DNA from 2 places in the Idiomarina sp. HB genome. Region 1 is predicted to be linked to the other one. Evidence: riboswitches for the same ligand, from Rfam matches in the RefSeq annotation. Region 1 holds a riboswitch; the other holds the start of a gene.
What was found. Region 1 has a riboswitch for thiamine pyrophosphate ahead of VBY75_RS12235 (TonB-dependent receptor). Riboswitches for the same ligand answer to the same signal wherever they lie in the genome.

Region 1 (3,560 bases):
TTGCTCGCTCTAATAGATAGTTTTCTAATTCTTCCAGTCCCTGATCTTCAGCTTTACCCAGGGCTTCCCCATTAACACCTCCGGCTTTATAACCTCGAGCTACTGTTGCGTACAGGTAACTCTCATCGGAAGCTTGGTAGCGCAGACTGAAATTCCCGCCAACCATAGTGTCTTCTGGTTCTGCCGTGACGCCCCGACTGTCCAGATAGTCATTGTTATAACGCTCAACCCGCAAACCGGTAATGGTGCTAACACGGTCAGTCCAATGTTGGGTCAACTCGCCGTACAACGCACCGTGCTTGCTGTCATAATCGCTTTCAAAAATGGCCGGCACGCCTAAATCCCAATTAAAGTAATCGCGGGTTAACTGTACCGACTTATCGTAGTAATACAGGCCCAGGACCCATTCACTGTCAATGCCCAAAAGAGCTTCAGGATCATCTGAAAGCCAGCGAACTTCGGCTGTTTTGTCGTCACGTTCACGGAAGTACGCGTCAAAAGAAGAATATTCCCAGCCCGGAGCGATACCTTCGTAAGTCCAGTCTTCATCGTAGGCATAACCCGTGTCGGCATCTAGCTGGTTAACGGACATTTCCAGTCGGCTGTTATCAAAGCCCAGGTAACTCAACTGCAAACGCAGCGCCTGACTTTCTAAACGGTCAAAACCCGGCTCATCAGACAGAGTCTCGCGCGTGTTATCCAGACTGAAAGCGTCGTAACCATTATCGACATCGTTATAATGCAGAACCGTCTGCAGTAACCAGTCTTTGCTAAGCTCAGTATCGAGCAGTAAGCGGGCACTTAACTCATCGCGCTGTTCAGTGTCATCCCTATCCAGGTAAGTATTTTCCATATAGCCGTCTTGCTGGAACTGACTGACTGAGAAACGCGCGTTACCCAATACTCCCAGGCTACCGCCCATGGCTAAACCACCCATGGCTTCAGAATAATTTCCCGCCGATAACTGAAATTCACCGTTGAAATCGCTGCTCGGTGCCGTGCTATCAAGCAACAATAAGCCGGCCATCGCATTCACTCCAAAGCGACCACTTTGCGGACCACGGAAAACTTCGACCTGATTAATATCGAAAAGCGATGCGGCACTGCCTAGTCCGCTGTAATCAATGCCATCAATCAATAAGCCGACAGACGGTGTCACCGGATCAACAAACTGAGAACGCTCGCCAATACCACGAATTTGAATGAAACGAGCCGTGGAGGTACCACCTGAGAAGTTTACGTTGGCAAAGCTATTCAGGGTGTCCTGTAAATGCTGAGAGTGACGCTGCTGCATGGCGTCTTTATCGATAATAGAAACACTGCTGGTGGTTTCATTTAAGGTACGGCGGTGAAAGTCACCACTCACTTCAATAATTTCTATGTCTTGCGTATCTTGAGTGTCTTCTGCAACATCAGCAAATACAGGTGACGTGAATAGCGCAGTAGTTATGCTGGCTGCCAGGTATGAATGGATTATTTTCATGGATCATTTCCTCAAAACAACAGAGTCAGAAACGATCCGGTAAGGCTGTATTAGACGGGTTTTCTACCATCCCTACGCCAGTATTAACCGGATCAGGTTTTAAGGGTTCGCTAATGCATCTCAGCCGTTGCCGGCACCCCTTGGTAAAGCGGCGTCAGTATAACGCAGCTTATTCGTTAAACAAATTTACTTTCAGTACAATTAAATGAAGGACAGGGCATCGCCGTAAAGATTCTCTAACGGCACGCCTTTAGCCACAAAGTCGTCGCGGATAACGCGCACCATCTCAAAACGTCCAGCCATATAGACCTCACAGTCCGGCAAGTTTTTCTGTCTCGCCATAACCGCATGATGTACTAAGCCAATTGAATAAGACCAGTCGTTATCCGCGTCTTCGACCACCGGATGATAATCGAAATGTTCGTACTGGCCTGCTAAACGTTCCAATTCGTCATGCAAATACAGGTCGCTTAGGCTTTTTGCTCCCCAATAAAGGCTTAGTGAGCGCTCTGGTGACAAGCGTAAATGCTGCTGCAAAATAGAGTAAGCATAAGAAAACCCTGTACCACCGGCAATTAAAACCGCAGGCTGGGTACTTTCCTGACGATAAAAGGCACTACCATCCGGTGCATCAATCTCTAGTTCCCCGTCGGCGCGCACTTTATCCAAAACTTCCATTGCGTAGCTGTTATCCGGCGTAGCACCAACATGAAGTAACCACTCACTTTTATCTGAAGGACATGAAGCAATGCTAAAAGGCCGTTTGTCTCTTTCACCCATGACTACCATCAGATATTGGCCTGCTTTAAATTTAACCGGTTGCGGCAGTTGCAAACGCACTTCCCAAACAGCGTCCGCTAACTGGCGCGAAATATCGGCTTTACAGGTCATTTGTTGACTCATTCACGACTCCATAATGTTCAATTCGTCCCAAAGCTGGTCGACACGTTGCTTAACATCATCACTCATGACAATAGGCTCGCCCCATTCGCGGTCGGTTTCGCCTTGCCACTTATTGGTTGCATCCATACCCATTTTTGATCCAAGACCAGACACCGGAGAGGCAAAGTCGAGGTAATCAATTGGCGTGTTTTCAACCAAGGTAGTGTCGCGTGCCGGATCCATTCGGGTCGTCATGGCCCAAATCACATCTTTCCAGTCTCGCGCATTCACATCGTCGTCGCACACAATCACAAACTTGGTGTACATAAACTGACGAAGGAACGACCAGACCCCCATCATCACGCGCTTGGCGTGGCCCGGGTACTGCTTCTTCATAGTGACTACTGCTAAACGGTACGAACAGCCTTCCGGTGGCAAATAAAAATCGACAATTTCAGGAAACTGTTTTTGCAGCAACGGAATAAAAACTTCATTTAAAGCAACGCCCAGCACCGCAGGTTCGTCCGGCGGACGTCCGGTATAAGTGCTGTGATAAATTGGGTCTTTACGATGAGTCACATGAGTCACGGTGAATACCGGGAACTCATCCACTTCGTTGTAATACCCGGTATGGTCGCCATAAGGCCCTTCCGGCGCCATTTCGCCCGGCTCGATGTAACCTTCAAGAATGATTTCTGCATGCGCCGGTACTTGTAGTTCATTACTGATGCATTGCGTCACTTCGGTTTTGCTGTCGCGCAGCAGCCCGGCAAAAGCATATTCAGACAAGCTGTCCGGCACCGGTGTTACTGCACCTAAAATGGTCGCAGGATCAGCACCTAAGGCTACCGACACAGGGAATTTTTCACCCGGATGCTGCTGACACCACTCCTGGAAATCCAACGCGCCGCCGCGATGCGACAACCAGCGCATAATAAGCTTATTCGGCCCCAAAAGTTGCTGGCGATAAATGCCTAAGTTCTGGCGCTCTTTATGTGGCCCTCGAGTTACCGTAAGACCCCAGGTCACTAACGGCGCTACATCACCCGGCCAACAATGCTGAATCGGCAACTTAGTTAAGTCAACGTCATCGCCACTCATGACCACTTGCTGACACGGCGCCTTTTTAATGCTTTTCGGCGACATACTCAGCACTTTTTTGTACTTAGGCAGTAAATTCAGTGCGTCACGAAAG
Region 2 (3,560 bases), on a different contig from region 1:
TTTTGTTTTCACCGTTAGTGCTCGCGGACCCAGTCCTGATTAACGGTGGTCCTTTCGAACCTCCGGTATTACTGGACAAAGAGCGCCTCAGCATTGAAATGGACAGTTTTATGCTGGATGCAACTCCGGTCACTAACCAAGCTTACCTGGAATTTGTACATGAGAACCCTCGTTGGCAACGAGATAACATCGCTGCCCTGTTCCACGATGGAAACTATCTGAAACACTGGAGTGGGAACACCGCTATTGCAGAGGATAGAGAAAACGAACCTGTGACTTATGTTTCCTGGTTTGCCGCACGAGAATACTGCGCCGCTCAAGGTGGTCGGTTGCCCAGTCTTAATGAGTGGGAATATGCTTCTGTGCTATATCGGCAACAGCAAAACATTAGTGACAATGACTACGCACGCAAACTGTTTGCCTGGTATAGCCAGCCACACACGAGTAAACAACAAACTGTTGATCCAAACGCAGACCAACTGATGCATATGCACGACCGCGTCAACGAATGGGTGAACGACTATCAATTATTATTAAGTAACGGCGATGATGTCGATTTGCTCTCCGGTTCTTGTGGCGACGGAGCGCGCTTTATGTCCAGTTTCACCAACTCCAATTACGCCACATTTTTCCGTTATCAGTCTCGCAGTGATTACGCTCCTCAAAGTGCAACCAGCACTATGGGATTCCGCTGCGCATACGACCTGGAGAACGACCATGAATAAATTCTTTCAACTTACTGCTCTGGCTTCATTGGTGTTCTCTGCGCAGTTAATGGCGCAAGATCATTCACACCACAATAAGCACGGTGACCATAGCAATCACACAACAATGAATGCGGCAGAAGTGTCTCACTCCCAGTCGGTATACCAAATTGATGCGTCCTGGAAGACACATCAAAAAAATGAGTTAAAACTGTCTGAGCTTGAAGGAACACCGGTAATTATTTCGATGATTTACGGCAGTTGCACCACCGCCTGCCCGGTGTTGGTTCATGACGTAAAACGCTTATACAGCAAGCTGGACGAAGATACCCAAAAGCACGTTAAGCTTGTTATGGTGAGCTTCGACACTAATCGCGATACACCCGAGGCACTAGCCGACTACGTTAAGCAATATAAGCTTAACAACGACAACTGGCTGTTTCTGAACGGTTCAGAGCAGGACATCAGAACACTTGCTACAGTACTTGGAGTGAGATATCGCCAACGTCCCGACGGTGATTTTGATCACAGCAATTTGATCACCATTCTCGATAAGCAAGGGGTTATTGCTGAGCGTATAGAGGGCTTAAGCCAGCCGATGGATAAGCCTGCAAAAGTTGTCACTAAACTGGTTAGATAATAACGGCGGTTGCATTCGCTCTAAGATTTTGTTCCACTAAAAAAGAATCTTGTCGGAGTGCCGGTTACTTTATTGAGTAAGTAGTCGGCTGAGACCGCAATTGCGGGATCCGTTGAACCTGATCAGGCTAATACCTGCGAAGGGAACAAGAGAGCACCAGCATGACACAACCGTCGTTTCTGCGCTGGTGTTCCTTTCAACACTCCTGACAAGCATCTCTAACATCAACAAAATGAGAGAATGCTATGTCAACTGCACCATCGAATAACCGTTTAAACCGCCAACAGGCTGAATCTTTTTTATCCTCACTTTCCGGGCATTATTACCCTAATTCCAGCCGTGAATTTCTGTCCGGCACTAACGATATCCAGGTGCCCTTTCGCCGCATTCATCTAAGCGAAACTTTGCACCAGCCCACGCCTGGCGTTAAGTTACCACCTAACGAACCGGTGGATGTGTATGATACCTCCAGTGTCTACGGTGACCCGGACGCTACAATTGACGTTAAAGCGGGTTTGAAAAAGGTTCGTGAGAACTGGATTCAGCAACGACACCGCGAGAGTCAACAAAACAATCACGGTATTACTCAACTGGCCTACGCCCGGCGTGGCATCGTTACTCCGGAGATGGAGTTCATTGCACTGCGCGAGAATATGGGTCGGGAGCATCTGGAAAACCCCATAACGCCCGAGTTTGTTCGCGATGAAGTTGCCAGTGGGCGCGCAATTATACCCGTTAATACCCATCATCCCGAATCAGAACCAATGATCATTGGACGCAACTTTTTAGTGAAAGTGAACGCCAATATCGGTAATTCCTCGGTCAGTTCGTCCATTGAAGAAGAAGTTGAGAAGCTGGTATGGGCCACGCGCTGGGGCGCTGATACCGTTATGGACTTATCGACCGGCCGTAATATTCACCAAACTCGGGAATGGATCTTACGCAACAGTCCAGTCCCTATTGGTACTGTCCCCATTTACCAGGCACTAGAGCGCGTCAATGGCATTGCCGAGGATCTGAACTGGCCAGTATTTAAAGACGTACTGCTGGAACAGGCTGAGCAAGGAGTCGACTACTTTACGATTCACGCCGGCGTACTGCACGACTTCATTAAACTGACCGCAAAGCGGGTTACCGGCATTGTTTCGCGCGGCGGTTCAATTATGGCGAAATGGTGTATGGCGCACCAGCAAGAGAGCTTTCTTTACCAGCACTTCCGGGATATCTGCAAAATTTGTGCGAAATATGACATATCACTGTCTTTAGGTGACGGCCTGCGCCCCGGATCAATAGCCGACGCTAACGATGAAGCTCAGTTCGCAGAACTTCGGGTACTCGGCGAGTTGACTCAAATAGCCTGGGAATACGATGTGCAGGTGATGATAGAAGGCCCAGGCCATGTGCCCATGCATAAAATTCAGGAAAATATGGATGAGCAGTTAAAGCATTGTCATGGCGCGCCGTTCTATACCTTAGGGCCGCTAACCACCGATATCGCCCCCGGTTACGACCATATTACTTCAGGTATTGGTGCTGCCATGATCGGCGCTTTTGGCTGTGCCATGCTCTGCTACGTAACACCGAAAGAACACTTAGGTCTGCCTAATAAAGAAGATGTTAAACAAGGGATGATCGCCTACAAGATAGCTGCTCATGCCGCCGATTTAGCCAAAGGTCACCCGGGTGCTCAGGCGCGGGATGACGCTATGTCAAAAGCCCGCTTTGAGTTTCGCTGGGAGGATCAGTTTAACCTGGCGTTGGATCCTGTAACTGCCCGCAGCTATCACGACGAAACGCTGCCGCAGGATTCGAACAAAACCGCGCAGTTTTGCTCCATGTGCGGTCCTAAGTTCTGCTCCATGAAAATTTCTCACGAGGTGCGTCAATACAATCCGGACACTCGCATTGATGTAAAAGTAAAAGATGCGGCGACCGAAGGAGCAGAATGATGTCGGTACCTGTCGTATGGACCATCGCAGGTTCCGACAGCGGCGGTGGCGCAGGCATTCAGGCGGACTTGCACACGTTCCGTAGTCTGAACGTGCATGGCTGCAGTGTCATAACCACAATTACCGCCCAAAACTCTGTTGAAACCACCGGGCTATTCCCTTTAGCTGCTGACGCCATTCGTCAGCAGTTGGAATGCCTGCAACAGGACATGCCGTCTGCTGCGATAAAAATTGGGTTGCTTAGTAATGTGCAACAGCTTCAGTGTG

Region 2: another riboswitch for thiamine pyrophosphate. It lies ahead of thiC (phosphomethylpyrimidine synthase ThiC); the one in region 1 lies ahead of VBY75_RS12235 (TonB-dependent receptor).

What each region holds. Positions count from the first base shown of each region.
Region 1 covers NZ_JAYLVU010000004.1:246,783-250,342, reverse strand. Annotated here, with positions in the region: gene VBY75_RS12235 (TonB-dependent receptor) at 1-1,483, opposite strand, end outside; TPP riboswitch at 1,536-1,634, opposite strand; gene fre (NAD(P)H-flavin reductase) at 1,685-2,386, opposite strand; gene ubiD (4-hydroxy-3-polyprenylbenzoate decarboxylase) at 2,387-3,560, opposite strand, start outside.
Region 2 covers NZ_JAYLVU010000001.1:355,780-359,339, reverse strand. Annotated here, with positions in the region: gene VBY75_RS01845 (formylglycine-generating enzyme family protein) at 1-725, shown strand, start outside; gene VBY75_RS01840 (SCO family protein) at 718-1,344, shown strand; TPP riboswitch at 1,388-1,506, shown strand; gene thiC (phosphomethylpyrimidine synthase ThiC) at 1,590-3,293, shown strand; gene thiE (thiamine phosphate synthase) at 3,290-3,560, shown strand, end outside.